2 regions of the Blautia sp. HCP28S3_G10 genome follow, and region 2 is predicted to be linked to the other one. Evidence: riboswitches for the same ligand, from Rfam matches in the RefSeq annotation. Region 2 holds a riboswitch; the other holds the start of a gene.
What was found. A riboswitch is a leader RNA that binds a small molecule or an ion and turns the genes downstream of it on or off. The one in region 2 is predicted to bind cyclic di-GMP.
Positions count from the first base shown of each region.

Region 1: linked by a shared signal. The riboswitch ahead of ACTNB8_RS10970 (substrate-binding periplasmic protein) and the one ahead of ACTNB8_RS11205 (response regulator) in region 2 are both predicted to bind cyclic di-GMP.

Region 1 is NZ_JBQHUL010000025.1:31,796-48,439, forward strand. It holds gene ACTNB8_RS10950 (DUF4430 domain-containing protein) at 1-2,731, shown strand, start outside; gene ACTNB8_RS10955 (MFS transporter) at 2,810-3,967, opposite strand; gene ACTNB8_RS10960 (ATP-binding protein) at 4,269-5,474, shown strand; gene ACTNB8_RS10965 (hypothetical protein) at 5,654-5,875, shown strand; cyclic di-GMP riboswitch class I at 6,222-6,297, shown strand; gene ACTNB8_RS10970 (substrate-binding periplasmic protein) at 6,379-7,194, shown strand; gene ACTNB8_RS10975 (response regulator) at 7,178-9,340, shown strand; partial or broken gene ACTNB8_RS10980 (HD domain-containing phosphohydrolase) at 9,350-10,849, shown strand; gene ACTNB8_RS10985 (LacI family DNA-binding transcriptional regulator) at 11,132-12,157, opposite strand; gene ACTNB8_RS10990 (ABC transporter permease) at 12,383-13,321, shown strand; gene ACTNB8_RS10995 (carbohydrate ABC transporter permease) at 13,338-14,234, shown strand; gene ACTNB8_RS11000 (ABC transporter substrate-binding protein) at 14,256-15,935, shown strand; gene ACTNB8_RS11005 (glycoside hydrolase family 32 protein) at 15,961-16,644, shown strand, end outside.
Region 2 is NZ_JBQHUL010000026.1:26,649-43,292, reverse strand. It holds gene ACTNB8_RS11245 (hypothetical protein) at 1-189, shown strand, start outside; gene ACTNB8_RS11240 (DUF2194 domain-containing protein) at 177-2,021, shown strand; gene pelF (GT4 family glycosyltransferase PelF) at 2,061-3,485, shown strand; gene pelG (exopolysaccharide Pel transporter PelG) at 3,466-4,935, shown strand; gene ACTNB8_RS11225 (CotH kinase family protein) at 4,922-6,712, shown strand; gene ACTNB8_RS11220 (polyphosphate polymerase domain-containing protein) at 6,702-7,451, shown strand; gene ACTNB8_RS11215 (DUF4956 domain-containing protein) at 7,448-8,119, shown strand; gene ACTNB8_RS11210 (hypothetical protein) at 8,121-8,252, shown strand; cyclic di-GMP riboswitch class I at 8,290-8,380, shown strand; gene ACTNB8_RS11205 (response regulator) at 8,614-11,820, shown strand; gene ACTNB8_RS11200 (ATP-binding protein) at 11,876-14,071, shown strand; gene ACTNB8_RS11195 (hypothetical protein) at 14,254-14,367, shown strand; gene ACTNB8_RS11190 (hypothetical protein) at 14,372-14,602, shown strand; gene ACTNB8_RS11185 (hypothetical protein) at 14,673-14,795, shown strand; gene ACTNB8_RS11180 (hypothetical protein) at 14,846-15,061, shown strand; gene ACTNB8_RS11175 (AraC family transcriptional regulator) at 15,119-15,982, opposite strand; gene ACTNB8_RS11170 (glycoside hydrolase family 2 TIM barrel-domain containing protein) at 16,184-16,644, shown strand, end outside.

The DNA of each region.
Region 1 (16,644 bases), on a different contig from region 2:
AACCGTAACCGTAACTTCCAAATACGTTCCGGTAGAGTCAGTTGTTCCGGCAATTTCAGGAACAAAAGAAATTCACAGCAGAAATGCAAACAGTGACGGACAGGAAACAGATGGAAGAGTTGCCTTTAACCCGATTCTTGGATCTGCGATCGTCACACCGGCAAATGCAACTAATGCAGATAAAGTAACAATTACCAGTGATGATCCCGATGGAACGATTGCTTATTACACAAGCGGTGAAAAAGGATATGTACCGAAACAGGCTGGTACTGTAACTTTCACTGCAACTATTGAAGATACAAATCCGCTGACCGGAGAAACAAAAACAGTTTCCGGTGACAGCACTGTAACCTTTGTATATAAAAATAATGTTAAATCTGTCGAACTTGCAGACGCAGACAAAAATATCACTGTAGAAGCAGGAAAGAGCAGTGAAAAATTTAAACCGGTAGTAGCAGGTGAACTGGACGAACAGGGATATGATGTTACAGAGCCTGCACTGAAATGGACTTACAGCAAGAAGGGAATTGCCCAGGTAGTAAGAACAGGAAGCGGTTACTGGAAGAAGAATGGCGATTACAATGTAGATGCTCCGGATTATGGTGATTATCTTCCAGTGGCAGAATACCAGGTAATGGGTCTGTCAGAAGGTACCGTAACTGCAACCGGAACACCAATCGATAACAAAAATAACGTAGCACCGGTTACAATTACCATCACTGTAACAAAAGGCAGTGGAACCGGCGTAGACGTAAGTGCAAAAGCAAATGAAGGTGCAGATAATGCACTGAATTATATTGATAACAAGCATAGCGAGAACGGATATGCCTATGGTAATGAATGGCTGATCTATGCCATGCTCCAGGGCAACAAAGAACTGAGCGAAGATGTAAAAAATGCGTATTATACATCTGTCGCAGCAGAAGTTAAGAAATGGGACGGAACGAAGAAACCGACTGATATCGAACGTACTGCCCTGGCTCTTACCAGACTTGGAAAAGATATTACCAATGTAAATGGTGTTAATCTGGCTGCCATGATTTACAATTCTGACAGACTGGCAGATGGCTCAAACGAGCTTGCATATGCACTTCTGGCGCTGGATGCAGCCAATATCACAATCCCATCAGATGCAAAATGGTCAAGATCTGCTATCATCGCAGAATTGTTGAAATTCCAGAATCAGAATGGCGGATTTGGATTAACTGACAATGAAGTTGCCAGCGTAGATATGACTGCTATGGTATTACAGGCTCTGGCACCGTATAAGAACCGCGCAGGTGTAAAAGAAGCAATTGATAATGCTCTGGTATATCTTCAGAATCAGATGAGAGATGATTTTGGATATGGTACTTCAGAATCTACTGCACAGGTACTGCTTGCGCTTACCTGCCTTGGTATTGATCCGACCTCTGTAGAAGCAGGATTTGGTACACCTGACTTCAATATGATCACTAATCTGATGAAATATCAGAAAGATGACGGTGGATTTTCTCATAATATAAATGATACAAAATCACAGGAAATGTCTACCGTGCAGGTATTGCAGGCTCTGGATGCATACCGTAGCGGAAAAACAACTTACTGGGTTGTAAAAGGCGAATATGTGAGCATCATGGTGTCCATCCTGGGTGATGATGTACATAACAGTGATAAAGATGGACAGATTCATGTATTATCCAGAAACAATCTGAAAGTATGGTCAGCACAGACTGAGTATCGTATGAAAAAAGCATCTACAGCTATGGAAGCAATTGATGCAGCACTGGCGGCAGCAGGAATGACTGCTGAAAAAGAATATAATGATACTTATATTTCATCAGTAACTACTAAAGACGGTGTGAAACTTGGTGAGTTCACTAATGGAAAGAAATCCGGCTGGCTTTACAGCGTAAACGGAAAAGATCCGGATGTTGGAGCATGCGATTATGAATTAGCAGATGGAGATGTAGTTGTTTTCCATTATACAGATAATTATCTGAAGGAAAATCTGCCGGCAGATCATCAGCACAACTGGGGCAAAGGTATTGTGACCAAAAATCCGACCTGTACAACAACGGGAAGCCGCAGATTTATCTGTGAATGTGGAGATACAAAAACAGAAGTTATTCCGGCAACAGGACACCAGATCAAAAACTGGAAGAAAATATCTGATGCGACTGTATTTGCACCAAAGAAAGAAGAAGGTGTATGCAGTATATGCGGAGCCAAAGTAACAAGAGACAGCGGTAAGAAGCTGAATGCAACCATTAAAGTAAATGCAACAACACTTCCGCTGAAAGTAAAACAGAAGACTAGTGCTCTGAAGGTAAGTGGTCTGGCAAATGGAGATTATGTAAAATCCTGGAAGTCAGGCAACAAAAAAATCTTTACTGTATCTAACAAGGGCGTTATCAAAGCAGGTAAGAAGACTGGAAAGGCAACACTGACCATCACACTTGCCAGCGGACTGAAAAAGAAAGTTACAGTTAAGGTACAGAAAGGCAAAGTAACTACCAAAAAGATCAGTGGATTAAAATCCAAAGTAACTCTGAAAAAGGGTAAAAAGCTGACACTGAAACCGGTACGTACACCAGTCACATCTACACAGAAATTTACTTACAGTACTTCTAACAAGAAGGTTGCAACGGTAAACAGTAAAGGTGTGATCACAGCGAAGAAAGCCGGAAAAGTTAAGATTACAGTTAAATCCGGTAAAAAGAAATTTACGGTAACCGTAATAGTAAGATAGTATTGAATTTTGTATTAAAGGCAGTCTTTCCGTTATAGAAGACTGCCTTTGGAATATGTCTGCTAAAGCAGACTGCATCTATAGCGCTTTACATTTTCTTTCCAAAAGTTCATGCATATATACCATCAGTGCAAGTAAAATCAGTAAATATACTGGCAACAATCTGACAGATATATGATTTGCGATCAGGCCAAACAATGGTGGCATAAGGCATGTCCCGACATAAGCACTGGCCATCTGCACACCGATAATTGCCTGTGAGCGTTCCGCACCAAAATGTGACGGTGTGGAGTGGATAATACAGGGATAGACAGGGGCACAACCCAGTCCGATCAATGAAAAACCAATTAGTGAAATTATTTTTCCAAAAGGAAGTATCATTACGACAATACCTGCAAGGATGATGGTCTGTCCCATTCGGATCATCTGGCAGTCTTTTAATTTCATGGCAATAAAACCATTGATTCCACGGCCAATGGTAATGCCGATACAAAACATACCGGCAAAGGAAGCCGCTGTTTTGGCATCTACGCCTTTCGACAGGTGCAGGTAACTGCTTGCCCATAACATGGTTGTTGATTCAATGGCACAATAGCAGAAGAAGCAGAGCATAACTGCCTTTGCACCCGGAATTGCGAGGATTTCTTTCAGAGAAAGAGTTTTTCCATGGACTGTTTCACCAGATGATGTGTTTTGTTCTTTCCATTTCGGAAGACTGAATACCAGAACCGCTGTAAGCGCGATCTGTAATACAGAAATGATTCGATATCCTTTATTCCATGTGGCACCGCCAGTCAGCACGGCACCCATGATATAAGGACCAAGTGTGGCTCCGACGCCCCACATACAATGAAGCCAGCTCATATGTTTGCTGGAATAATGCAATGCAACATAATTGTTTAAAGAAGCGTCTACACTTCCGGCACCAAGACCATAAGGAATCGCCCATAAGCATAAGAGGATAAAACTGTGGCTGATGGAAAATCCCCACAGGGCAAGTGCAGTAATACCAACACTTACGGCAGTTACTTTGCCTGTTCCAAATTTTCTTGTGAGGTGATCGCTTTGCAGACTGGAAATAATAGTTCCCAATGCAATGATCATGGAGATTATTCCCGCGTAAGACACCGGAACCTGAAATTGTGGATACATATTCGGCCATGCTGCACCGAGCAGAGCATCAGGAAGTCCGAGGCTGATAAACGAAAGATAAATAACTGCTAATAAAAATACCATTTTTTTTACTCCTGTTTCTTTGTGTGATGATATTATATATCATAATGTCCTTTTTGGATAGTTTTTTACACATTTCGGATATAGAATGCATTCTGGAGCTTGGCGGAGAACTTAAGAGGATATAAATCCATGTAACGACGAATAATACAGTAAATGACATTGCTCAAGGCAGAACAGTCAGTAAGTTAACTGTTGTTCCAACAAAAACAAAAAATCAATAGTTTTTGGAACACAATCCAAAAACTATTGATTTTTTTGTTGCTTTTGGAATATAATTAGTAAAAAAGAAGGGAGCATTATTATGGTTATAGAAAGAAAAGAATATTTAGAAAAACTGATAGCCTGGAAAGATAAGCAATTGATTAAGATTGTTACAGGTGTGCGACGCTGTGGGAAATCTATGCTTCTGGAAATTTATCGTAATTATTTACAAGAACATGGGATTGAGAAAGAACAGATTATTTCTATTAATTTTGAAGATCTTGATTATGAAGAACTGACAGATTACAGGAAATTATATAAATATTTAAAGGAACGTCTGATTGATGGAAAAATGACATATATTTTCCTTGATGAAATTCAGAATGTAACAGATTTTCCGAAAGTGTTAGACAGTCTTTATATTAAAAAAAACATAGATATTTATGTGACCGGTTCCAATGCATATATGTTGTCCAGTGAGATTGCAACTATGATTTCGGGAAGATATATTCAGATTGAAATGCTACCGTTGTCTTTTAAGGAATATATGGAAAGTACTGGCAATATGAATGACAGAGGAATCAAATATGCAGAGTATTTGCAGAATAGTTCATTTCCATTTACACTGGAATTAAAAAATCAGCCGGCTGAAATTAGAGATTATTTGGAAGGAATCTATAATACGATTGTTGTAAAGGATATTATAAGCAGGAAAAAAATCACAGATACTATGATGCTTAAGAGTGTTTTAAGATTTGTGTTTAATAATATAGGAAATCCATTGTCATCAAAAAAAATTGCAGATACGATGACCTCGGAAGGGCGAAAAATTGATACAAAAACGGTGGAAAAATATCTGGAAGCTTTCACCGAGAGCTATATTATATATCAGGCGAAACGTTATAATATAAAGGGAAAACAATATTTAAAAACCCTTGAAAAATATTATATAGTTGATATCGGAATGAGGTATATGCTTTTTGGCTCGAGGCAGGCAGATGCAGGGCATGTTCTGGAAAATATAGTTTATCTGGAATTATTACGTCGAGGGTATGATGTGTATGTTGGAAAAATCGATTCATATGAAGTGGATTTTGTGGCACAGAATAAAAAGGGAACAATATATTTCCAGGTAGCATTGACTGTACGGGATGAAAATACACTTTTGAGAGAATTAAGACCATTACAGGCAATACGAGATCATTATCCAAAGATTATCTTAACAATGGATGAAGATCCAGAAGAACAATATGATGGAATTCGACGTATTAACGCCCGAGACTGGTTATTGGGGATTGCAGATTGAGTAATGTAAATTTATGGTAATAATATCTAAAAACAGACGCTGAATTTTTGGTAAAAATCACTTTTGAAAGAAAAATAAAATAGTTTTATAATAATCATAACGGCGAGTAGCGTAATCATGCAGCAAAGCAAAAAATACGTTACTCGCTTTTATAAAAATATTTTCAGGAGGAAGCGCATATGCATGAGTATGAAATTTTTATTGAGGATATAAATCCATGTGGAGGAGAACAATACAGTAAAAAAACACTGATCGAGGCAGAAGCAGCCAGCCCGGAAGCTTATGTAAAAGAAAACGGAAGATTCCCAATCCTGGAAACCAGCTGTAACGAGAATGGAGACGTTGTAATAGTAACAGGTGATAATAACGGCTCTTTTGTACGATATACATTTACGGAATAAAAGTGCCGGTCAGTAAGGAGCGAGTTTTGTGAATTCAAGAATGCCTCGGCATTCTTGCTGCGAGATGCGATCACAGAGATTTTCCCTGGAGCATTCCCAAAGAACATGTGGAAACTTTTTCGTGACAAACGTAACTATTAGTGATATCATAAAACCATATAAACGAAAATGACTTTTGCAGAAGCAAAAAGAAGTCAGAAGCAGGAGAACAGTTCGAATATATACTTAGACATATATATCAACTGTTCTCTTTTTTTCTTTTCGAATATCAATGCGGTGAAGTTTTGCATACACATAGTGAGATGTTAGAAGATTATAGAATTATCTTTTTGTAAAAGCTGTAATAGAAAATAATCGGCAAAGCAGACGAAAGTCTGTGACGCAAAGCTATAGGGCCTGTAAAATGGCAGCCAGTTGCACGAAATGATGATGTACACTGTCTGCGGGACAGTGTTTTTTTGATTTTAGAATAACTTAAAGTATCTACAGGAGATGTAAGGAAAATGAAAGGGAAAAGAGTGATTGCAGGCATTCTGTTTGCTGGAATTTTAGCAGTCACCCTGGCAGGGTGTAAAAACACAGATAACACGAAAGAAGAAACCGAAAAGCCGGTCATCACGCTCGGGAGTGACAGCTATCCACCATATAATTATCTGAATGAAGATGGTGTACCGACGGGAATCGATGTAGAACTGGCTACAGAAGCTTTCAAAAGAATGGGATATCAGGTGGAGGTTGTCCAGATAGACTGGGAAGAGAAAAAAGAACTGGTGGAGAGCGGGAAAATTGACTGTATCATGGGCTGCTTTTCCATGGAAGGACGCCTTGATGATTATCGCTGGGCAGGACCATACATTGCAAGCCGTCAGGTAGTTGCTGTAAACGAGAGTAGCGACATCTATAAACTGAGTGATCTGGAGGGAAAGAATCTTGCAGTCCAGTCCACAACCAAACCGGAAGGCATTTTTCTGAACCGGACAGATGAGAGGATCCCCAAGCTGGAAAATCTGATCAGTCTTGGACACAGGGAACTGATTTATACGTTTCTGGGGAAAGGATATGTGGATGCAGCTGCCGCACATGAAGAATCTGTCGTACAGTATATGAAAGATTATGATGCAAGCTTCCGTATCCTGGAAGAACCTCTGATGATCACAGGAATAGGAGTTGCTTTTGCAAAAGATGATGATCGGGGAATCTGTGAGCAGATGGACCAGACCCTGGAAGAGATGCGTCAGGATGGTACATCCCTGAAAATTATCGGAAAATATCTGGATGATCCGGAGAAATATCTGGAGGTGGATGATCTTGGATATTAAGAAAAAGACAAAAGAAAAACGGATCCAGTTGGTCGGTGGTCTGATTGGAATTTGTGTGGTAGCAGGCGCTTTGCTTTATTTTTTCCACGCAGAAAAAGTGGAAGCAGAGAAAAGAATGGTGGAGATTGTAAACTATGTGAAAGTGCAGTGTTCAACCTATACCCATTATAATGAATCTTCAGAATCCAAAAGTCTTCTCCGTGCCATTGAAAGTGCCAGACAGATGAGTACAAATATTAACATGGAAACAGAAAACGGAAGTCAGTTAAGCCGGGATTTCCTAAAAGAAAATCTTCAGACTCTCTGGGTGGATGGTATCCTTGTACTGGATGCAGAGGGAAAGATGGACTGTGAATATAGCATGGATGAGTCTCTGACCAATGAGATTACGGAGTATCTGCAAAGAGATATTATCATGGATTTCAGTGGCTATGAAGAAAGAAGCTATTCGGAACGGTTTACCAGGGAAGACGGATCACATATCGACATTGCAGCCTGTGCCAGAAAAGATGCACCGGGTATCGTTGCAATTTACTATTATACATCCCCCGAATTTGCCAGAAACTATACCTTGACGATACAGACTCTTTTAAATGGCTATAGTACTCAGAAGGATGGAACGATTATTGTTGCAGATAATGGGATTGTTGTTGCCAGCAATGATGAGAGTCTGCTGGGACAGAATACAGCCGACAATGAAGTTGTTCAGGCAATGAAAAAGCATACAGACAGTCAGCATATCTATCATTTGAGGAAGGAAGGAACCGGATGTTATGGAATCATGCTGAAGCAGCGGGATTATTATATTTATGCATATCTTCCGGATACAGAAGTATTTCATAACCTTCCATTGAGTGTAGCAGGGGTTATTTTTCTTTATTTCCTGATATTCAGTATATTCTGGTTCTGGACATATAAAACAAATCTGACACACCGGAAACTGGAACAGGAAAAAGATGAAAAATATAAAGCAGAACTTCTGATAGCAGCAAAAAAGGCAGAAGCCGCCAATGAGGCAAAAACCGAGTTTCTTCAGCGAATGAGCCATGATATCCGGACTCCAATCAATGGAATCTGCGGCATGGTCAATATGGCAGATCATTATGCAGACGATATGGAGAAACAGACGGAATACAGAACAAAGATTAAAGAGGCCTCCAATCTGTTGCTGGAACTGGTAAATGATGTCCTGGACATGAGTAAGCTTGAGTTAGGTGAAATCGTTCTGGAAGAGATCCCATTTAATCTGAGCAGTATTTCCAGGGAAATATTTGTTGTGATCGAGCAGATGGCTGCAGAACAGAATATCCGGATCGCGTGGGAGAGAAAAGAAATCACACACCGGAATTTTATTGGAAGTCCGGGGTATGTGAAACGTGTGATGATGAATATCCTGTCGAATGCGGTGAAATATAACAGAGAAAACGGACATATCTATATCAGCTGCATGGAAATTCCATCTGAACAGCCAGGAATGACAACAATGGAGTTTGTCTGTCGTGATACAGGAATCGGAATGACTGAGGAGTTCCAGAAATGTGTGTTTGAACTATTTGCACAGGAACATACAGGAAGCCGCACAAAATTTGCAGGAACAGGCCTGGGAATGGCGATCGCAAAGAATCTGGTCGAGAAAATGAGTGGAAGCATTACCTTTGAAAGTGAAGAAGGCGTAGGGACGACATTTGTGATCCGGGTTCCGTTCCGGATTGATACAGACAGGGACAGCAGAGCTGAAACTGGAGAAAAAACAGAAGTTTCCATTCGCGGGCTGCATATTCTTCTGGTGGAAGATAATGAACTGAACATGGAAATCGCTGAATTTGTGATTCAGAATGAAGGCGCTGAGGTGACTAAAGCATGGAATGGACAGGAAGCTGTTGAGTTATTCAGAAAAAGTGAACCAGGTGAGTTTGATGTTATTCTTATGGACATTATGATGCCGGTCATGAATGGTTATGAGGCAACAAAAACGATCCGTTCTGTGGACAGAGAGGATGCAAAGACAATACCGATCATTGCAATGACAGCAAATGCATTCACGGAAGACAGGCTGAAAGCTAAAGAAGCGGGAATGAATGAGCATATTACCAAGCCTGTTAATGCAGAATTACTGGTAAAGGTAATTCATAAATTGGTGGGGTGATGAAATAATATGGACAAAAAACAAAAAATACTGATTGTAGATGATGCGGAATTAAACAGGGAAATATTGAAGGAGATTCTCGGAGAAACTTATAATTATCTGGAAGCTGAAAATGGAAAACAGGCAATCCAGATCATGGGAGATAATCTAGGAATTGATCTGATGCTTTTAGATATCAATATGCCACAGATGAATGGTTTTGAAGTTTTGAAATGGATGAATTAAAGTCAGTGTATCGATGAAACTCCGGTAATTATGATCTCTTCTGAAGATGCTGTTGATACTATGCGTGAAGCATATGAGATGGGAATCACAGATTATATCTCACGACCGTTTGACTCTGTTATTGTAAAGAAAAGAGTTCAGAATACGCTGAGCCTTTATGCAAACCAAAAGCATCTGATCAATGCAGTTTATGATCAGGTTTACGAAAAAGAAGAAAATAATAATATCATGATCAGGATTTTGAGTAATATATTGGGATCCCGTAACAGCGAGAGCAGCGAACATATTCTACATATCCGGACAGTGACGGAAATACTGCTGAGAAAACTGGTAAAAATAACAGATGCTTATCCTATGACAGAGACAGATATTTCTTTAATTACAACTGCTTCCTCCCTTCATGACATTGGTAAAATTCGTATTCCGGAAGAAATACTGAATAAACCGGGCAGGCTGACCGATGAAGAATTCAAGATCATGAAAACTCACAGTGAGATTGGCGCAGATATAATCCAGAATATGCATTTTCCAAAAGACAATCCATTAGTACGTGCTTCGTGGGAAATCTGCAGATGGCATCATGAAAGATGGGATGGAAAAGGATATCCGGATGGCCTGAAAGGAGAAGAAATACCAATCTCTGCACAGGTGGTATCGATCGCCGATGTTTATGATGCACTTACAAGTGAAAGATGTTATAAGAAAGCATTTGATCATGACACAGCGATTCAAATGATCCTGGATGGGCAATGCGGACAATTTAATCCCATCCTGCTTAAATGTTTGAAAGAACTGAGTCCTCAGTTTTCAAAAATGCTGGATAAAGAGATGGCTGAAAACAGCTATTACCATGAAGTACAGAGACTTTCGAATGAAATACTCAGCGACAGATCTTTACCGAACCAAAACTATTCACAGAGTGTTGTCAGGATCATGCAGGAAAAGATTGATTTCTTTAAATCAAACAGTGGCATGAATTCGATTGATTACAATGCAATTTCAGGTCAATTAGCTATTCTGAAAGAAAAACAGCAGATATTATGTCAGAGAGATAATCCGAAATTTGATCTGTTCAAAGAATTCGGAGTTAATGAAGAAGATGTTCAACATATTCAGGTTTTGTTACATCAGACATCTGTGCAAAATAAAGAAATCTCAGTGCAGATAAAAGCGATGGTAGGAAATGACAGTCAGATATATAAACTGAAACTGCACACGTTGTGGTCGCCGTTGAAGAAGGAGGGATACATAGGAATCGTTGGATATTTTGATATTGTAAAATAGAAAAATACAAAAGAAACTCGAGGATGTACAGGCTGCTTTGAATGCCGGAATGGATGACCATGTGGCGAAGCCGGTTGATATGGAGATTTTAACATCTGTCATCACAAAATATATAGAACAACGATGCATTTGTTAAAAAATGGAATCAGGATTGTGCATCTGGCAGATTCTGGTGTTGGTGGTAGCAGACAGTGTTTTTAACCGAACCAAGTAAGACCCCTGCTTCAATTGCGAAAAGCAATAAGCAGTGGGTGGGGACTTGCTTGTATCAGGAAAAATAAACTATTGTGTTGTACTACGGCGGATCAATACAGGTGTGATTTGTTTGTGGATGGGTTCGCCCAATGGTTTGGGAGCACGTTTTTTCTGTTCATCCATCTGCCGGACCAGAAGATCCATGGCAGTTTTTGCAATTACATCAATCTGCTGACCAACGGTTGTGATTGGAAGGATTGCCTCGCTGGCAATCGGAGAATTGTCAAATCCAACAATCTCATAAGTTGAAGGAAATGTTCCGTGTTTTTGGAAAATTAAATTCAGAAACATATTGGCATAGGTATCATTCGCAAGAAAGATACCTTTTTTTTGATCAGGGTATTTGGCTTCTATCTTATCGAAAATCTCCCGAATCACATTTAAAATCTCATGATAAGACTCACCTTCTACACTCAGATCGATATCATATGGAACATGATATTCTTCACAAGTTTCTTTAAAAGCCCGGATTCGGTCATAAGCAGGGGTGGATTTATCCACATTGACATTTATATGAATTAATATGTCACATTTATCCCGGATCAACAGAGAAGTAGCCTGAAGTGCTCCCATATAGTTATCAGTATTGACGCTGCTGATATGTTCTGCTTCACGTTCAATTGCGATAACAGGAATCTGATAGGAAGCGAGCTTTTCGGATGGAAGCGTGTGACTTAAAACAATCAGTCCCTCAATCTGATAAGATAGAAGCTCTTCAATATATTGTTGCTCTTCTTCAGCCCCATGTTCGCTGGCGAAAACAAGAAATTTATAATGATAATCTCTGTAGCTGGAAAGAAATTGTGCCAGCATCTCAGAATAATAGTGCAGGTAGAGGTTTGGAACAATGATTCCGATAAATTCACTTTTTCCATTCGCCAGGACCTTTGCCAGCTTATTCTTTTTATATCCAAGTATGTCAAGAGCCTGTGAAATCTTTTCCTGATTTTCTAAGGTAAGAGAATCAGGATGATTGAAGTATCTTGATATTGTAGTCTTTGAAAAATTTGTGTATTCTGCAATATCCGCAAAAGTTACTTGTTTTTTACTCATAAAAGTTGAATCTCCTTCAATATGACGGCTGATGGTTAATAATATCTTTTAGTATAGCAATTCTCATGGAAAAACACAATGCTAAAATAACCGATTACGTAACCGGTTATTTTAGTATATAAAAGTATTGACAGAAAGAGATGAATATAGTAATATCAAACTATAAAGTAACCGGTTACTTAACCGGTTTTGTTCGAAGAGTTAAGGGAATGGAGGAAGTAATGCATGAAAAGAATGCAAAACCAAACAAAGTCTGTAAGCAAGCGAACCTGGAGAGAAAAGATGACTTATGTGAAGAAAAACTGGCAGTTATATCTTTTCTTCCTGATGCCGGGACTTTTGCTGACAATTATTTTTAAGTATTTACCGATGGGCGGTCTTCTGATTGCCTTTGAAGACTACAATGTAATCAAAGGAGTTCTTGGAAGTCCCTGGGTTGGACTTGAGTATTTCAGACGATTTTTATCTTCACCAGATTTCATGAACTATCTGATGAATACATTAAAAGTGAGTATCTACGGATTGCTGTGGGGATTCCCGGTTCCGATTATTCTTGCATTGCTTCTGAATCGTATCCAAAAGACAGGAATCAAGAAGAAAGTTCAGCTTTTGATCTATATGCCGAACTTTATTTCCGTTATTGTACTTTGTGGTATGGTTCGTATGCTTTTATCGCCTGTAGGACCGCTGAATAAAGTACTCGGAATCAGCACAAACTGGATGACAATGCCTACCGCATTTCGAACAATCTATATTGCAAGTGGAATCTGGCAGACGGCAGGATGGGCATCTATCATGTACACAGCAGCATTGGCGAATGCCAGCAAAGAGCTGGAAGAAGCAGCCATCATGGATGGAGCGAATCTTCTGCAGCAAATCTGGTATGTAGAGTTGCCTGCAATTAAAAATATTATTGTAATTCAGTTTATTTTACAGGCCGGAAATATTATGAGTATAGGTTTCGAAAAAGCTTATGCGTTACAGACAGATATGAACCTGCCGGCATCGGAAATCCTGTCTACATATGTATATCGTATCGGACTATTAAATGGAGATTATGGATACTCTACAGCAGTAGGTCTTTTCAATTCTGTTGTAAATGTTATCTTGCTGATTTTTGTAAACTGGGTTGTTAAGAAAATGAATGATGGAGAAGGATTATAGGAAAGAGGGAGAAAAGATGGAAATAAAAAAGAAGAGAAAATATTCAAGGACAGACAGAATAATCCTTGGAATCGGATTTACCATTCTTGGTTTATTCGTCCTTTCTATAGCGATACCGATTGCTTATGTGGTACTTGCATCCTTTATGGATCCGACTGTTTTGAATAACCAGGGATTGAGTTTTAATATTAAGGACTGGACATTAGATGCCTATCGAAGAGTATTAGAGAATGAAATGATCTGGCGTGGATTTTTAAATTCTTTCCTGTATTCACTTGCATTCACAATTATTTCCGTTTTTGTGACATTGCTGGCAGCGTATCCGATGTCAAAAAAAGAATTTGTAGGAAGAAAATTTTTCAATATAATTTTCCTGATCACAATGTTTTTTGGCGGAGGAATGATTCCTACATTCATTTTGATCAATCAGCTGCACATGGTTAATACGGTGTGGGCAATCCTGATTCCGGGGGCATTTAATGTATGGAATATGATTCTCGCAAGAACTTATTATCAGTCAATTCCGACAGAATTAAGAGAAGCATCTGCGATCGACGGGGCGAATGAGGTCCAGCATTTCTTTAAAATTATGATTCCGGTATGTAAGCCGATTATTGCAGTTCTGGCGCTCTGGTCTTTCGTTGGAATGTGGAACAGTTATTTCGATGCAATGATTTATTTGAATGATGCAAATCTGCAGCCATTGCAGTTAGTGCTCCGTTCTATCCTGGTACAGAATACACCACAGCCGGGAATGATCGCCGATATTCAGAGTACGGCAGAAATGGCAAAAATAGCAGAACAGCTTAAATATGCAACCATTGTAGTATCAAGTTTACCACTGTTAGTAATGTACCCATTCTTCCAGAAATATTTTGATAAAGGAATTATGGTCGGATCGGTAAAAGGCTAATAAGAAAGGAACGATACAGATATGAAGAAAAGAAAAGTAAATACATTACTTGCAATTGGACTATCCCTGACGATGATGGTGGGAATTGCAGGATGTGGAAAAGAGCAGCGGCTTGCAGCTGAAATTGATCCGGATACACCTGTATCGGAAGTGCAGTTTCCATTGAAGGAAACCGCAGAACTTTCCTTTATTACAAGTGCACCGGCTACATCAACACAGGAGCCAAATGAACGAGTGATCTTTCAGAGAATGGAAGAGCAGACGAATGTTCATATTGACTGGACTTGTTTTGTATCGGATCAGTTTTCTGATAAGAAAAACCTGGCACTTGCCCAGTTTGGAAATCTGCCGGACGGATTATTCAATGCCGGAATGAGTGATTATGATTTATTACGTTATGCAAAGCAGGGTATCATTATTCCATTGGAAAATCTGATAGATAAATATATGCCGAATTTGCAGGCGGTATTTGAAAAATATCCAGAATATAGGACAATGTGTACAGCACCAGATGGACATATTTATTCATTTCCATGGATTGAGCAGCTGGGAGCTGGGAAAGAAGCCATTCAGGCAATCGGAGATATACCGTATATCAATAAAAAATGGCTGGATTATCTTGGCCTTGAGATTCCGACAACAACAGATGAACTGGAACAGGTATTAATTCAATTCCGTGATCATGCAGATGAACTTGAAAAAGAATTTTCCATTGAAGGTGATGTAATCCCAATGTCATTTATCATAAATAATGGAGATCAGGATCCTGCAATTTTGATCAATGGATTTGGAGAAGGTTATGGAGATACAGGGGATCATTTCGCTGTAACGGATGAAGGAAAAGTTATTTACACATCGGTTCAGGAGGGTTATAAAGAAGGTATTGAATGGTTACATCAGCTTGTAACAGAGAATCTGGTCGACCCGGAAGCATTTACACAAGAGTGGTCCACCTATGTGGCAAAAGGAAAGAATCATAGATATGGTCTCTGCTTTACATGGGATATTGCAAATATTGATAACAATGAAGATTATGTTATGCTGCCGGCTTTGACAGGGCCGGATGGAATGAGAAATATCACAAGACAGAACAACAGCGAAACAAGCGGATTCGATCGTGGAAGATGTGTCCTTACATCCAGCTGTCATGACACAGCACTTGCTGCCGCATGGATCGATCAGATGTATGCACCCCTTCAGTCACCACAGAATAACTGGGGAACTTATGGAGAAAAGGATTCTTTTAACATTTTTGAACTGTCCAAGAATAAAGATGGCGGAGAAATGCTGAAACACATGGATCTTGGAACTCAGTCGCCGGTAGAAGTACGTGAGGCACAATCTGTAAATGGTCCGCTTGCAGTACTGAATGAATATTATGATGTATATGTGACACAGCCAGAAGATGCAAAATGGCGTTTGGACAATATGCATGAAACTTATCTACAGGATATGAACAGCAAGTATGTTTATCCAAACGTCTTTATGAGCATTGATGATACCAATAAAGTATCTCAGTACGATACAGATATTAAAAAATATGCAGAGCAGAAGAAAGCAGACTGGATCCTGAATGGCGGAATTGAAAAAGAGTGGGATTCCTATCTGAAGAAAATGGAACAGTATGGACTTTCTGATTATCTTTCAATTAAACAGAAATATTTTGATCAGTATCAGAAGTCATTGAGTGAAGAAAAATAACGATACGAACAACAGGAGAATTTGCATGAGCGAGATGTTAGAAAAGGCTAGAAAATATGAAGATGAACAGGGAAAGCAGATAAAAGCAGAAGATAGACCGGCTTTTCATGTGAGTCCATATGTCGGATGGATGAATGATCCGAATGGTTTTTCATACTATCAGGGAGAGTACCATTTATTTTATCAGTATAATCCATATGGTACACATTGGGACAGTATGCATTGGGGGCATGTGGTTAGTAAAGATCTGCTTCACTGGAAATATCTTCCGGCAGCTTTGGCACCGGATGAAGATTATGATAAGATCGGATGCTTTTCAGGAAGTGCAACAGAGTTAGAAGACGGCAGACAACTGCTCATCTATACTGCAGTGGATCAGGAGAAAATGGAAGATGGAACTGTAAGGGATATTCAGACACAGGCAGTAGCTGTTGGCGATGGAAAAGATTATAAGAAATATGAGAAGAATCCGGTTCTGACAGCCAAAGATCTTCCGGAAGGTGCAAGTAAAGTGGATTTCCGTGATCCAAAGATCTGGAAAGGAAAAGACAGGAATTTCTATTGTGTTATCGGAAGCAGACCGGCAGACGGAAGTGGACAGATTCTTCTTTATAGAAGCAAGGACGGATTTGAGTGGGAATTTGTTAGCATCCTTGCAGAAAACAAGAAACGTTTTGGAAAGATGTGGGAATGTCCGGACTTTTTCGAA
Region 2 (16,644 bases):
GCGGAAGAGATTCTAGGGCTGATGGATCAGAAATGGCATCGGAAAGAGGAGTTCTGGATTTTGAAGATCCGGTATCTGGCAGAACGAAAAAAGGGAGCGGAGTTGCAGCAGTGTTTAAGACAGATGAAAGAGGAGCAGATCTATCTGTCGTCTAAGAGTAAGGAGGTATTGGCTTTTTGGCTGGATTAAAATCATTGAAAACATTTCCGTTTAAAAGTATGCTGGTGATCCTGGGTGTATTTCTGATGATCGCGGTCGTCCTTTTTGCTGAACGAAGTGGAATTCAATATACTGAAAAAAACAGAAAAGTCGCATATCTCAGTCAGGAAGAAGTGGTTACGGAACAGATGGCTGCGAAATCACTGCCGAAGACCTGTCTGGTATTTCGTAACAGTGAAGATGAGGCGAGTGTGGCTGCATGGGAGCAGTTTCAACAAATTTTTAAAGATATGAAGGTTGGAACAGATGTGGTAGACCTGCAGAGTGCATCCTCTATTCCAGATTATCATGCTTATGAAACGGTTGTTATATTACTGAGTGATGTAAGTCCGTTGAAAGAGAATCTTATCGAACTGTGTGATTGGGTGTCAGAGGGTGGGAATGTACTTTTTGCCCTGACACTTCAGAAAACAGCGTATTCATCAGTGATTGAGCAGAAGCTTGGAATCATTTCTTCCGGATATGACAATATACTTGTAGACAGTATTTATTTTGAACCGGAATTTATGCTTGGCGGCGGACAGGCTTATGCAATCACGGATCCGTATGACTCTGCCTGGGCAGTGCAGCTGAGTGAGAATGCGAAGGTTTATGCGCATGTCAATGAAAAAAACGGTCAGCCTGTCATTTGGGAAAACCAATATGGAAAAGGGAAGTTTGTAGTAGACAACTTTGGACTGTATGAGAAAGCGGTGCGTGGATTCTATGCGGCTTCCTACAGTCTCCTTACTGATGTGGGGGTTTATCCGGTGATCAATGGATCAGCATTTTATCTGGATGACTTTCCATCACCGGTTCCGGAGGGAGATGCTACTTATGTGAAGCGGGACTATGGAATGAGCATTAGTGATTTCTATATGGATGTGTGGTGGCCGGATATGCAGGCGCTTGCATCTGATCACAACGTTCGCTATACCGGTGTGATTATTGAAAATTATGAGGATGCGACGGATGGAACGATTAAGAAACAGAAGGATACCAGACGTTTTCAGTATTTTGGAAATATGCTGCTTCATCAAGGTGGAGAACTCGGGTATCATGGATACAATCATCAGCCGTTGAGTCTTTCAAATGTGGATTATGGTGACGTGCTTCCGTATGATACATGGAAAAATGAGGCGGCCATGAAAAAGGCTGTAAAAGAATTGATCCATTTTGGAGAGGATACATTTCCCAGTGTATCAATGTCAGTCTATGTACCGCCGTCCAATGTATTGTCAGCAGAAGGAAGGGAGATGTTCGCGAAAGATTTCCCGGAGATCCGGACGATCGCCAGTAATTATTTCACCGGTGAGTTTGCGTATGTGCAGGAATTTGAAGTTGCAAAGGATGGGATTGTAGAACAGCCGCGTATCATCTCCGGTGCAATTATCGATGATTATATGAAGATGGCGGCACTGTCGGAATTAAATATGCATTTTGTGAACAGTCATTTTATTCATCCGGATGATCTTCTGGACGAAGACCGCGGTGCAGCGCTTGGCTGGGAAAAGATGAAGAGCAACCTCGCTGAATATATGGACTGGCTGGTGGATTCGGCACCGTCCTTGAGACAACTCACCGGTTCGGAACTATCCGGTGCGATTCAGCGTTATGGAGCGGTTACATTTACAAAGACAGTGACAGAGCAGTCTATAGAATTGAAGCTTAAAAACTTCTATGATGAAGCATATTTTATGGTGAGGATCAATGAAGGAACACCGGGTGAAGTTTCGGGAGGAAAACTTACACATCTGACAGGAAATCTCTATCTGCTTCAGGCAAAGGAACCAACAGTAACTATTGAGAAATTAGAAGATTGAAATACAAAGCGGTAACACGCGACAGATAAGGAGTTAATTGTGAGAATCTGTCTCATATTGGAGGGGTGTTATCCCTACATATTTGGAGGTGTATCCACCTGGATGCACCAGTATATCAATGAAATGAAAGAGCATGAGTTTGTTCTGTGGGTGATTGGGGCAAATGCGAAGGATAAAGGGAAATTTGTCTACGAGCTTCCGAAAAATGTTGTAGAAGTTCACGAGGTCTTTCTGGATGACGCCTTGCGGCTGAAGGATTCAGGAAAAATGCTTCATGCCTTTACAGAGGAAGAGACGAACAGCCTGAAAGAGCTGATGCTGTGTAGACGCCCGAATTGGGAAATCTTGTTTCGGCTCTATCATGACCAGAAGCTGAATCCTATGTCTTTTTTAAGAAGTGAGGAATTCCTGAATATATTGACGGAGTGCTGTATAAAAGATTATCCATATACTCCGTTTGCGGATGCATTTCACACAATGCGTTCTATGCTGCTTCCGGTCCTTTATCTAATGGGAAGTGAAGTGCCCAAGGCAGATGTCTATCATGCAATCTGTACAGGATATGGCGGACTTCTTGCATGCCTGGGCGGGTATGTTTATAAGAAGAAAGTGCTGCTGACAGAGCATGGAATATACACAAGAGAGCGTGAAGAAGAGATTATTCGTGCAAAATGGGTACAGCCGGCATTTAAAAAGCAGTGGATTTCTTTCTTCTATATGCTGTCGGATATTATTTATACGAGAGCGTTTCTAGTCTCAGCATTATTTACCAATGCCATGCATGCACAGATCCAGATGGGATGTGACAAGGAGAAATGTCGTGTCGTTGAGAACGGAATCAACTATGAAAGGCTTTCCCCTATTCCATTGAAAGAGGAAGACGGATGGGTTGACATCGGTGCGATCGTGCGTCTGGCACCGATCAAGGATATCAAGACGATGATCTATGCGTTTTATGAGCTTTGCACGACAAGAGAACATGTGCGTCTCCACATTATGGGAGGTGTCGATGATGAGGAGTATGCGCAGGAGTGTTATGCGTTGGTCGATCAGCTTCATCTGGAAAATGTGATCTTTACAGGACGAGTGGATATCATCTCTTATATGGAGAAGCTGGATTTTACAATTTTGACGAGTATATCGGAAGGACAGCCGCTGTCTGTTTTAGAATCATTTGCTGCAAGGCGGCCTTGTGTGACTACAGATGTAGGATGCTGCAGGGAGCTTCTGAATGGTAACGAGGAGGATCGATACGGAAAAGCAGGATATTGTGTTCCACCGATGTATCGAGAGGGGCTCGCGCAGGCAATGGATCGGATGTGCGCTTCCAGAGCTCGGAGACTCCGCATGGGGGAGAATGCACAGAAACGAGTGAAAGCATATTATCGAAAAGAAGAAATGATTGAAAAGTACCGGAAGATGTATCAGGAGGTGGAAGAGGCAGATGGCTGGAATCGGATTTGAGTTAAAAAAATTATTCCAGAAGCGCGGACTTGCAGCGACGGCAAAAGCGTATGGGTATGCAGGAGTGATCTGTACAGGTCCGATGCTGCTCGGTATCGTGCTGTTGGTAGGAATCGCTTTTATCTGTGATCATACCGGTGCGACGAGACATAACCGGGAACTTCTGAACTGTATGATTACTTACACACTTCTCGCTTCGTTGACCGTGACCAGTTTCTTCTCTATGGTCGTGACGAGATATATTGCGGATATGCTGTATGAAGAACGCCACGAGGCGGTGCTTTCTTCTTTCTGGGGTTCAACAGCGATCCTGCTTGTAGTCGGCGGAATCATGTATGGGATTTTTCTTCTGTTTTCAGGAATCAATCTGATCGATCAGTTTTTGTGCCTGGAGTTTTTCGGAGAATTGATCGTCACCTGGAATGCGATGAGTTATCTGACAGCGATCAAGGATTACAAAGGGATTCTTATTTCATTTATTACAGCGGTAGCGGTATCATTGTTGTTCGGATTCCTATTGATCCTGATTGGGATTCCACATGTAGAGGCGTTGATGATCGCAGTTACGATCGGTTATGGAATTATGCTGCTTTGGGATGTGACGCTGTTGTACCGTTATTTTCCGCAGAGAGAGATCAGTGCATTTTTCTTTTTACGCTGGGTGGATCAGTTCCTTCCGCTTGCGTTTACAGGCTTGTTCACGAACATCGGACTATTTGCACATCTTGTTATCATGTGGTGCGGACCGATCCGTGTACATGTTCAGGGATTATTTTATGGTGCACCGTATCATGATGTACCTGCGATGATCGCCTATTTGACGATTCTTATTACAACCGTTAATTTCGTTGTGTCTGTGGAAGTGAATTTCTATCCGAAATATCGGAATTATTATAGTTTGTTTAATGACAAGGGAGAAATCAAGGATATCCTGCAGGCAGGAAATGAGATGAGAAAGGTTTTAAACATGGAGCTGAAATATACGGCGTTAAAGCAGCTACTTACAACGGCACTGGCGATTTCGATCGGACAGCTGCTTCTGACATATCTTCCGCTTGGATTTAATGATCTTATGGAAGGATATTTTAGGACACTCTGTGTCGGCTATGGACTCTATGCAATTGCTAACACGATGATGTTGATCTTACTTTATTTTACAGATTACAAGGGAGCATTATTTGCAACAGGAATGTTCGCCGCGTGTACGACGACATTTACCTGTGTGTCTTTATTTTTCCCACAGGTGTATTATGGATTTGGATTTTTACTGGGAAGTGCAGTGTTCTTTTTGATCTGTACACTGCGTCTTGGATATTTTATAAAAAAACTTCCGTATTATATTTTGAGTGTACAGCCGATTGTGGCAGAGGATAAAACAGGTTTCTTCACATGGCTTGGCTGCTTTTTGGAAGAGAAAATAGAGAGGGGAGATAAGCTTGAAAAAATATAAATTACTTGCGTTGGGATGTGCCCTTTTATTAGGAATGTCCTGTTGCCTGACGGGATGTACCACCCCGGAGAAAACAGGGGATACTTCAAAGAAACAGACAGAACAACAGACAGAACAACAGGAAGAGATAAAAAAGGCAGAGACACAGGATATCAACGACGTTCACCTCAGGGATAAGGATAGTCTCTATGAAAATGATGACGAGACGAGTGTTGTGACGATGTATCTTACTGTTTCTCAAGGAAACTCTTCAGAGGGTACGGATCACACCTGGAAGGAGATCAACAGTTATTCGGCCTATGATTATGACAAGATGGGAGTAGACCGTTACAAGACAGCGGCGCTTCTTCAGGTTGGTGATGAGTCAGGTCCGCAGAGCGGGGAGGTTGGATATGGTGAAAATGTGCCGAATGCTACCGTGCAGATCAGAGGACAGACATCGAGCCGTAATTCGCAGAAAAACTATAAGATTGAGCTGAAGAAGAATAAGGGAACCTGGCGTGGACAGCGCACGATCAATCTGAATAAACATCAGACAGATGGAATGCGTTTCCGTAATAAGCTGTCCTACGATCTTCTGAAAGGGATACCGCAGCTGATGTCACTTAGAACCCAGTTTGTACATTTATATGTAAGAGATCTTACCGAGGGGGACAGCTCAGAATTCCAGGACTATGGATTGTACACACAGGTGGAACAGCTGAACAAGACAGGAATGAAGAACCATGGAATGGATTCGAAGGGACAGTTGTACAAAATTAATTCGTTTGAGTTTTTCTGCTATGAAGATGTAATAAAAAAAGAAGACGATCCGACCTATGACCAGAAAGCCTTTGAAAAGCTTCTGGAGATCAAAGGAGATTCTGACCATACAAAATTGATCGATATGCTTACGGATCTGAATGATAATTCAAAATCGATTGGTGATATCCTGGATCAATATTTTGACAGAGAAAATCTGACGTACTGGATGGCGTATCAGATACTGACCGGAAATGTAGATACACAGAATCGTAATACATATTTATATAGTCCACAGAATTCAAATATATGGTATCTGATCGCGTGGGATAATGATACCTCTTTCAGGAGAACCGAATATAACATTAAAAACCGTTCCGATCAAGGCAGTTGGGAATGTGGAGTCAGTAATTACTGGGGAAATGTTCTCTTTCAAAGATGTCTGCAGTCGGAGGATTTCCGTGAGGAACTTGACGCGGCGATCCAGGATCTGAGATCCTATCTCAGTGTGGATCGGATCAGTAATATGATAGAGGAATATCGTACAGTTACTCAGAAGTATTTAAATCAGATGCCGGACCAGATGTATGCACCGTTGACTGAAGCGAAGTATGAAACAATTGCATCGGCAATCCCATCAGAGGTAGAACAAAATTATGAACTTTATAAGGAGAGCCTGGAAAAGCCAATGCCGTTTTTTATCGGAAAACCGGTGATCGAGGGAAATATTTTGAAGTTCAACTGGGACGCATCGTATGACTTTGATGCAGAGACGATCACTTACACAGTTGAACTGGCAAAAGATTATAAGTTCAATGAGATTGTATTTCGTCAGGATAATATTCAAATTCTGGAAGCGGAGACTACAGTTCCAGCAGATGGTCAGTATTTTGTGCGTATCCGTGCGACAAATACATCTGGACAGACGCAGGATGCTTCTGATTATTATGTAACAGACGCTGGAAAGAATTATGGTATGAAATGTTTCTACATTACAGGCGGCCAAAATGTTGAGGAAGATATTTATGAGGAATGATTTATCAAAAGAACGCTTCCGTAATGAATGGAAATATCTGATCAGTATCAGTGAGAAAGAATTGCTGGAGCTGAGGATGAAGCATTTGCTGAAAAAGGATCCAAATGCAAAGGGAAATGGTTATATGATCCGCAGCCTCTATTTTGAAGATTATTTCAACAGCGCTTATGCGGAAAAGGAATCTGGTGTCCTGATGCGAAAAAAATACAGGATCCGTATTTATGATTGTAGTGACCGTTCGATTAAGTTGGAGCGGAAGAAGAAATTCGGAAGTTATATTTATAAAGAAAGTGCTCCGCTGACAAAGGAAGAATTCTATAAGATCCTTGATGGAGATTATAAATTTTTGTTAAGCAGTCCGTATTCATTGTGCAGAGAATTTTATGTGGAATGTGTCAGCAATCTCATGCGTCCACGCACGATCGTTGACTATGACCGTGTACCGTGGATCATGGATGAGGGGACAGTCAGGATTACATTTGACAGTGATGTGAGGGCTGCGGTCGGAAGTTATGACATCTTTGATCCGTCCCTTCCGACACTTCCGGTGCTTGAACCGGGGAAACTGGTTATGGAAGTGAAATTCACAGAGATGCTTCCACAGATCGTGCGTGACTTGCTTCCACCAAATGCACAGGAATTCACAGCAGTATCAAAATATGTACTCTGTTATGAAAAATCGCAGTATTTGCATGGATTTGAATATTGGAATGAAACACAGGAGAGAAAACTATTATGAGTATACAAGATATGATTAAGAAGTCGGTGCTGGAATCCGGCGTATTTGACAGCTTTAATGCACCGAAGATGGCAATTTCGCTGATCGTGGCGTTACTTCTCGGAGCAGTGATCTATATGGTTTACAGCAAGTTTTATGTAGGGGTGATCTTCTCTCGGAGCTTTGCAGTTACGTTGGTCGGCATGACACTTCTCACTTGCATGGTTACTCTGGCAATCAGTACGAATATCGTGATTTCCCTTGGTATGGTCGGTGCATTGTCTATCGTACGTTTCCGTACGGCGGTGAAGGATCCGATGGATCTGCTCTATCTTTTCTGGGCGATCACGACAGGTATCACGACTGGAGCGGGAATGTATCCGTTGGCACTGATTGCAGCAGCGGTTATGATCATTATGATTTATCTGTTTTATCATAAGCAGCAGAAAGGCAGAATCTATATCGCCGTGATCCATTATCAGGGAGATGAAGTCGGTGATGAGATCCTCCGCAGCTTTGGCAGAATGAAATACTTCATAAAGTCAAAGACGATGCGTGGGGAGAAAACAGAGATGGCAGTTGAGGTATTCTGTCGGCAGAATGATCTCGATTTCACAGAGAAGATCCGGAAGATCACAAATGTAGAAGATATTACATTGATCCAGTATAATGGAGAGTATCACGGATAAAATGAAAAGAAGGGATGCCAGGAGGGTTCCAATCATTGCAATGTCCGCAAATGCCTTTGCAGAAGACATTATCAACAGCCGGCTGGCATACGCAAAATACACAGATTTTCTATCCGGCAATATTGACGTATGAAAAACTTTATGGTATTTTGTTTTTGATAAAAATAGAAATTATTTAAAGGCAAACCTGTTGAAAGGCAGGGTCGCAAAGCCAGAAGGGACTAAAGTCAGAAAGCTTGACCATGTCAGCCGGTTGCCACTGTTTCCATATCATCATAATATATGGAAAAGATGTTTGAACAGAAGAGATTCCGATACCTTTTATACTATATAGATGTGTGATTTTAGAGAAATATAGTAGGGACACTGGCAGATTTTGGCAAGTGTCCTTTTTGTATGCAAAAATGGGTAACAAAACTAGCAGGGACAGGTTTTCTGTATACAGATAAAAGCAGGATGAAGAAGGCATAAGACGGAGAGAGGACTTTTATAAAATGAAAAATTATGAAGACAAAATATATTCCTTAGGTGAGACTGTAACGGGGCAGACACAGGCCATGTCACAGGCCGTACAGAAAACACTGGAAAATAATGGCGGGGTAGGTATAATGACAGGATCTTATGACCAAAACCTGTCTATTTTGTCTGTGGATAATCTGCTGTTGCATAGTACAGGATATACATTCGATACTTTCATGGAACAGACAAAAGGCTCATTGAGAAACTTCTTTTATGACGAGGAAGATATACTGGAGCGAGAACGTTTTTTGCAGCTTCACGGAACAGGGGAAGCACAGATCATTACAGCAGACGGTACGGTGAATAATGTACGGCTTTGTAAAGAGGATGCGACAGATGAGGCGGGCAGACAGATTTGGGTTATGTCCGTACAGGTCAACTGGGATCATGTAAATCTGGCACTGCTCAATGAGGCTATCTATTCCGGCTTCTGGTATTTTGACTGTGACGAAAACAGTGAGATTGTGAATGCAAACTGGAGTCATGAATTCCGAAAAATGCTTGGCTATCATGACACTCTGGACTTTCCGAATAAACTGGAATCCTGGTCAGATCTTCTGCATCCACAGGATAAAGAAAGAGTAATGGTGCAGCTTCAGGCGGCAATTAAGGATAAGACGAACCAGATAAAATACCAGGTAGAGTATCGTATGAGAATGAAGGATAATCAATACCAGTGGTTTCGGGCATCGGCAGAAGTAATACGCCGTCTGGATGGTTCTGCCAGCAGGATTGCCGGGATTTTTATTAACATTGATGCGGAGAAAAAAGAAACCATGCAGGCACAAAAATCGGCTGCTTTCCACCGGGCTTTTACGAAAGCAGATCTGTGCGAGTATTATGTGAATCTGGAAGCGAATACTTTTGATACCTTTAAGGTTGAACCGTCCCTGATGACCGTCTTTGAACAGAGTCATACGTGGGATGAATTGATTCGGCATTTTGTGGATTCCTATGTTGTGGAGACAGATAAGAAGGCGGTATCCTCTTTTTACGACCGTGGTTATATTGCAGAAAGGCTGAAGGGTCTGGAAACCGAATTGGCTTTAGAGTGCCGTATCACTCTGAATGGAGAAGAACGATGGGTCCGCAATGTGGTCATACGTGGCGAAATAGAGGATTCAGAATATGCCATGATCTTTCTGCGTGATATCACAGAGGCAAAGGTAGAGAGCGCACGGCATCTGCAGATGGCAGCGGATAATGCTTCCATGGAGCAGCTGATTCAGAGTATTGTGCGTCTGGTTGACCGCTTTGTTGTCTGTGATCTGGAAAATGACAGATATGAATTCTACAATCCGAATGGACAGATGATATATAAACCTCTGGGATTTTATCATGATTTTCAGATGCAGGTTCTTGAAAAATATAAGACACTGGAACCATTGGAAGCTATAGATATCCTGATAACCCCGGATAATATTCGGAAAAAACTGAAAAGTGAAAATGATATTTATAAGTTTGAGTATTGCAGCCTGGATGAAAAGACTTATAAAATCGCTTCTTATATTCCCTTGGAATGGAAGAATGGAAAGCTGGAAAAGGTATTGCTGGCATCCATGGATGTGACACAGGAGAAGAAAGCAGAGATTGAATCCCGTCAGGCACTGAAAGAGGCTTACCGGTCCGCAGAAAATGCAAATCGTGCGAAAACAGAATTCCTTTCCAATATGTCCCATGATATCCGGACACCAATGAATGCGATTGTGGGTCTGACGGCAATCGCAGGAGCAAATATTGAGAGCCAGGACAGAGTCATTGAATGCCTCGGCAAGATCACAGAATCAAGCCGCCATCTGCTGGGGCTGATCAATGAAGTATTGGATATGGCACGTATTGAAAGTGGAAAAATGACACTGGCACAGGAAGATTTCAATCTGTCAGAGCTGGTAGATAATCTTATTACACTTACGAAACCGGTGCTTGATGAACATAAACATAATTTTGATATACACATCAATCATATTGAACATGAGGCTGTCTGTGGTGACAGCCTGAGGATTCAGCAGGTATTTGTGAATCTGATGAGTAATGCGATCAAGTATACACCGGATGGCGGGAATATTATTTTTTCCATAGAGGAAAAGCCAAATGGATTTTCAGAGCTTGGATGCTATGAATTTACGATTGAGGATAATGGGATCGGTATGTCACCGGAATTCCAGAAAATTATGTTTGATCCGTTCAGCCGCGCGGATGACCACCGGACAACCAGAGTCCAGGGAACTGGTCTGGGAATGGCAATCAGCAGAAATATTGTGAACCTGATGAATGGCAATATTAAAGTGGACAGTACCTTGCACAAGGGAACTAAAATCACAGTAACAATTTATCTGGAGCTTCAGGAAAAAGAAAAAGAACAGGACAGAGATCTGATGAATCTGCCGGTTCTGGTTGTGGATGATGATAGGACATGCTGTGAAAGTACAGTTGCAACATTAAAGGAAATCGGTATTATGGGTGAATGGGTTCTCTCTGGCAGGGAAGCCGTTGAGTGCTGTTATGCACGGCATGAGTTGAAAGATGATTACTTTGCTGTTATTTTAGACTGGAAGATGCCGGATATGGATGGCATAGAAACAGCCAGACAGATTCGGAAGCGGATAGGTAAAGAAATCACCATCATTGTACTGACATCTTATGAATTCAGCGAGATTGAAGAAGAAGCAAAGGCGGCGGGCATAGATGCTTTTATTGCAAAACCGCTGTTCCGTTCCCGGCTGACAGCTACACTGCGGCAGTTTACTTCAGGAAGAAAAGAAAAAACAGCAAGAAATTATTTGGAGAAGCTATCAGAATCAGATTACACGGGAAAAAGGATTCTGCTGGTTGAGGATAATGAGTTGAACAGAGAAATTGCTGGTGAAATTTTGCAGATGACAGGTGCAAAAGTGGAAACGGCAGAAAATGGGAAAATTGCAGTTGAGAAAGTGGAAGCTTCTCCGAAAGGTTCGTATGATCTTATTTTTATGGATATCCAAATGCCTGTTATGAATGGTTATGAGGCAACACCGGCAATCAGGAGTCTTTCGGGTGAAAAGGGAAAACTGCCTATTGTTGCCATGACTGCCAATGCTTTTGCAGAAGATGTACAGCTGGCCAAAAATACAGGCATGAATGGACATATCGCGAAACCGCTGGATATGAATAAGCTGAATGATGTTCTGGAAAGCTGGCTGTAATTGCCTTCCTGGATGCATGGGAAAAGCAGTTAGGAAACATAGAGAGGGTTTTGTTATGACAGAAACTAAATATATATTTCCGAAGCAACCGCAGTCCATGGCAGTTTTGGCTTTCATAGCCGTGCTGATCATTTTGCTTCTTGTCCTGATTGTAATGGTACATATGAGAAACAGAAAATTAAAAAGTATACTGGAAGAACAAATGGCAGAAAGACAACTTCTGGATAAGATGTCTGCAGATTTCACGGCTGTCTATTATGTTGAATTAAATACCGGTTCCTTTGAAATTCTCCATTTGAGTGCCGGGACCAACGCAAAAAAAATGAATCTGAAACAGTGTGATAATTTTAATTATTCTGCTGACCAATATGCGGTTCATTATCTGTATGAGAAAGAAAGACAGGAATTTAAGGACTGGATTTCAACAGGGAATCTAAAGGAACAGCTTTCCCGGAAGGAGCGCATTACATACCATTATAGAAGTAAACCGAATCCGAACCAGCATGAATTTTTTGAGGCACAGGCAGTCAAAATATACGAGGATGAGAAACATTTTTTCGCACTGGTGGGTTTTCGGCATATTGATGATATCATGGAAAAGGAAACTACGATCCAGAATCAGTTAAAGCAGGCACTGGATGAAGCACGGCTGAGTAATGAAATAATCTCAGCAATTGCCAAGAGTTACTGTTCTATCTACAGAATTGATGTGCAGAAAGATTTTTTTGAAGAGGTATCAAATGACAGTGAAGTACACAAACTGACAGGAAACAGTGGATGTGCAACGGAAAAAATGTATCAGCTTTGTGATACAATGGTTGCACCGGAATACCGCTCGCTGATCCGCCCATTTCTGGATGTCTCTACACTTTCAGCAAGATTGAAGACGGAAGAATGTATTTCTACAGAATACAGAATGTGTGATGGCAGCTGGCACAGGATGCTTTTTACTGTAAAAAAAAGAGATGAGTCTGGAAATGTAACCCATGTTTTATGTACGGTCCGTAGTATCAGCGATTCCAAGAGACGTGAAGAGGATCTTAACTTTGCAGCGGAAGCAGCAAAGCGGGAAGTCGAAATGAAAACAAGGTTTCTGGAAACTATGAGTCATGATATCCGTACACCACTGAACGGTATTATCGGTATGGTAAATATGGGAAATCAGTATGCAGATGATCCACAGATGCAGCAGAAGATCAGAGAAAAGGAAATGGAAGCGCTGAAATATCTGGTATCTCTGGTAAACGATGTGCTGGATATGAATAAACTACAGAGCGGAGATTTGAAGGACCAGCAGCTTTTGTTTGATCTGACAATGGTACTGCGGGAATTGAACCAGATTTATGATGAGCGGGCTGCCAAGAAAGGCATCCGGTATGAGATTGACTGGAAAAGTACATACAGTCATAGCGCTCTGGTTGGAAATCCGGTATATCTTGGCAGGATCCTATCGAATATTATGGACAATGCCATAAAATTCAGTCGGGCGGGTAGTGTGCTCACGGTCTGGGTTAAGGAAGAAATTCTGGATGATGGCAGAGCATTTTTTACGTTCTACTGTAAAGACCAGGGTGTGGGTATGAGTAAAGATTTTATTGCCCATGCTTTTGATATGTTCTCACAGGAAAGCGAGACAAGCAGATCCAGGTATGAAGGCACCGGACTGGGGCTTGCGATTACGAAACAGCTCGTGGACAGGATGGGTGGAAGTATTGAACTGAAGAGCAAAGTTGGTGTTGGTACTACAGTTATTGTAAAAATACCGTTCAAAATTGGCACACAGGATAAAAACAGTAATTTATCAGATAAGCCAGTAAGCCTTGATGATTATTCGGTAGAAGGCATGCGGGCATTGGTTGTGGAAGACAATGAGTTGAACATGGAAATTTCCAGATGTATACTGGAAGACAGCGGTATGGAAGTTACATGTGCAGTAGACGGGCAGGAAGCAGTTGAAATCTTCGAAAAATCTGCACCGGATTATTTTGGGGTAATTTATATGGATATTATGATGCCGAGGATGAATGGTCTGGATGCGGCAAGGACAATCAGGGAAATGAAAAGAAGGGATGCCAGGAGGGTTCCGATCATTGCAATGTCCGCAAATGCCTTTGCAGAAGACATTATCAACAGCCGGCTGGCTGGAATGAATGTTCATCTTGCAAAACCACTGGATGCGGAAAAAATAATCATTGCCTTAAAACAATGCATGGCAGATAATAGCGATGTAAAACTGCACGAAGATTTGTAGGAATAAAAAGACAGAACATATAAAGTTGTTATATGGTCTGTTTTTTTATTCTCTAGAAGAAGCAGGCTGTGAAAATTCATATGTCTTTTTGGACTGGAATAATTATATGGGGCATGTTAAAATAAGGAACATACATTCGATTTTAGGCGATTGATGGAAGGTGGTGTATAGCATTACTGACAATGCTGCTAAGAGAGGATCATTTTTCCAATGGTTCTTTTGACCGGAGATTTGCTGACGGGCAGGTGCTTCCGGTTCTGGTGAGGATGAAGGATGTTTTGAGTGCAGGAGTGTGATTTTATGAAAGTCGGGGATACTGCATATATTGTGGAATCAAACCGGTATGTGAGAGAGGTGGAAATCCGCAGGTGTTCTGGCGGGATGTTCCTGGTCCGTTTTACAGATACAGGTGGCGGAATACAGGTGAAGGCTCACAGGCTGTTTGCAACGAGGGAAGAAGCTGAAAAGAGTATCGAGAAGGCACCAGAGACAAAGAAGGTGCGTGGGAATCCGTATGACAGATGGTATTGAACGGATGATAAAGTAAATAAATGCATCAGGGACCAGGACTCCTTGGAACAGTAGGAGGTGGTTTCTGGTTATGGAAAAAAATGAACTGATCGATACCGGCGGACTGACGGAGAAACAGGCCAGGCTAAAACATGGAAAAGTGTGCAGAGTTTCTGGCAAGGATGATCCAGAAGTACGGGGATGTGGTCCATGATGGAAGCAAAGAGTTAGGATAGTGACATTAAGGAAGCAACGATTCAGTCATTGAAAGGTGCTATGAGAGAGGGAGATTATGGATTGATTGTCATTACACCGGATTTTGATAATTTTACTACAAAACTTATTGCGGCAGACGAATATTCAAAATATTTGACAGAAACGCCAATCTTGGAAGGTGTTGCAAACAGAGAATATTATGGAAGATCTGCGACCTCTATAGAGAACAAAAGCACGATAGAGTACGGAACAGAGCAAAAGTGAGAAGAGGATATTACGAATCATTGTTTTGATAATTCGGTGGTATCCTCTTTGTGGATTTCAGAATTTGTTTCTCAGCTTTCGGTATTCTCTCGGCGAATATCCTTTCAACTTGTGAAAAAGCCGACTGAAATAAAGCTGGTTATCATATCCGACAATTTTAGAAATCTCATTGATGGAATAAGTTGTTGTTTCAAGTAACATCTGAGCATTGTTGATGCGGATTCCCACAATGAATTGCATTGGTGTAGAACCGGTATATTTTTTGAAATTTCGGATAAACCAGCTGATACTCATGCCTCGTGAGGCAGCATAATCATCAATATTGATATTTTGATTGTAGTTTTCACTGAAAAAGGTAACAGCATTATCCATCTCATGATCAAGATATTCATTTTTTAATATGTGCTCTCTTGTCAGTTCCCGGTGGAAACTGATCAGAAGATGACGTAGCAAAAGGACAAGCATTTCCTCATAATTGTCTTGACAGCGTTGGAGCTCGATAATGATACGTTTGAAAATTTGTTCATATTCATTAGATGTACCCACTTGAAAGACACGTTCTTTATCCGGGAATCCATATTGCCGTAGGATATTTTTTACATTGTTGCCTGTAAAATGAATCCAGTATACTTCTGCCTTATCTTTTCCATAATATTCATATTTCTGAAGTTCCTTCGGTCTGTACAGTACAATATTACCGGCGGGGACAATCGTTTCGTTATCCACATTGTCAAAATGAAAATGCCCACAACCAGCAGTGATATAGATAATCTGATAATCCAGGCGTCCCCTTGGACGGTAGGTTGGTAACTTTGGATGGCTGGAAAGGCGGTAAGTACCGCAACTTCCTACAACCAGTGGGCGACTTTTGTCTTTGAAATCCATATGGGAGTGGTTTAAATAACCGGTATTCATATACATATGGTAGCACCTCTTTTCCTTTTTTTGTTATTGTATCATTTAGTGCATATTTTGTCTAATCCAATTCATAGACATGTTTTGCAGATTAGGATAAGATATATATAGCAAAACAGAGAAGCGTAAACATAAAAGTAAAAGACAAGGTTTGCTGTGGAAAAACAAAGTGCAAAAAAATGTATATGTATTAAAGGAGAGTTATTTATGATCGTACCACGTTATTATGAAAATCTAAGCGTACTGCACGAAAACACAATGCCAGCCAGAGCCTATTTTATTCCGGCCTCCAAAAGAATGGATAACCTGGTGGAGCACAGGGAAGAGTCAGACCGAATGCAGTTATTGAACGGAACTTGGAAGTTCCAGTATTTTAACAGTATCTATGAGGTTCAGGAACCCTTCTTTGAGAAAGATTATGATACAGAAAATTTTGATGAGATTCAGGTTCCGAGTGTATGGCAGATGGCAGGATATGACACACATCAGTATACAAACATCAGGTATCCGTTCCCATTTGATCCACCGTATGTACCACAGGATATTCCATGTGGAACATATGCACATACCTTTGTTTATCACAAAGATGAAAATGCACCAAAAGCTTTCTTGAATTTTGAAGGAGTAGACAGTTGCTTTTATGTATGGATCAATGGCTCTTATGTAGG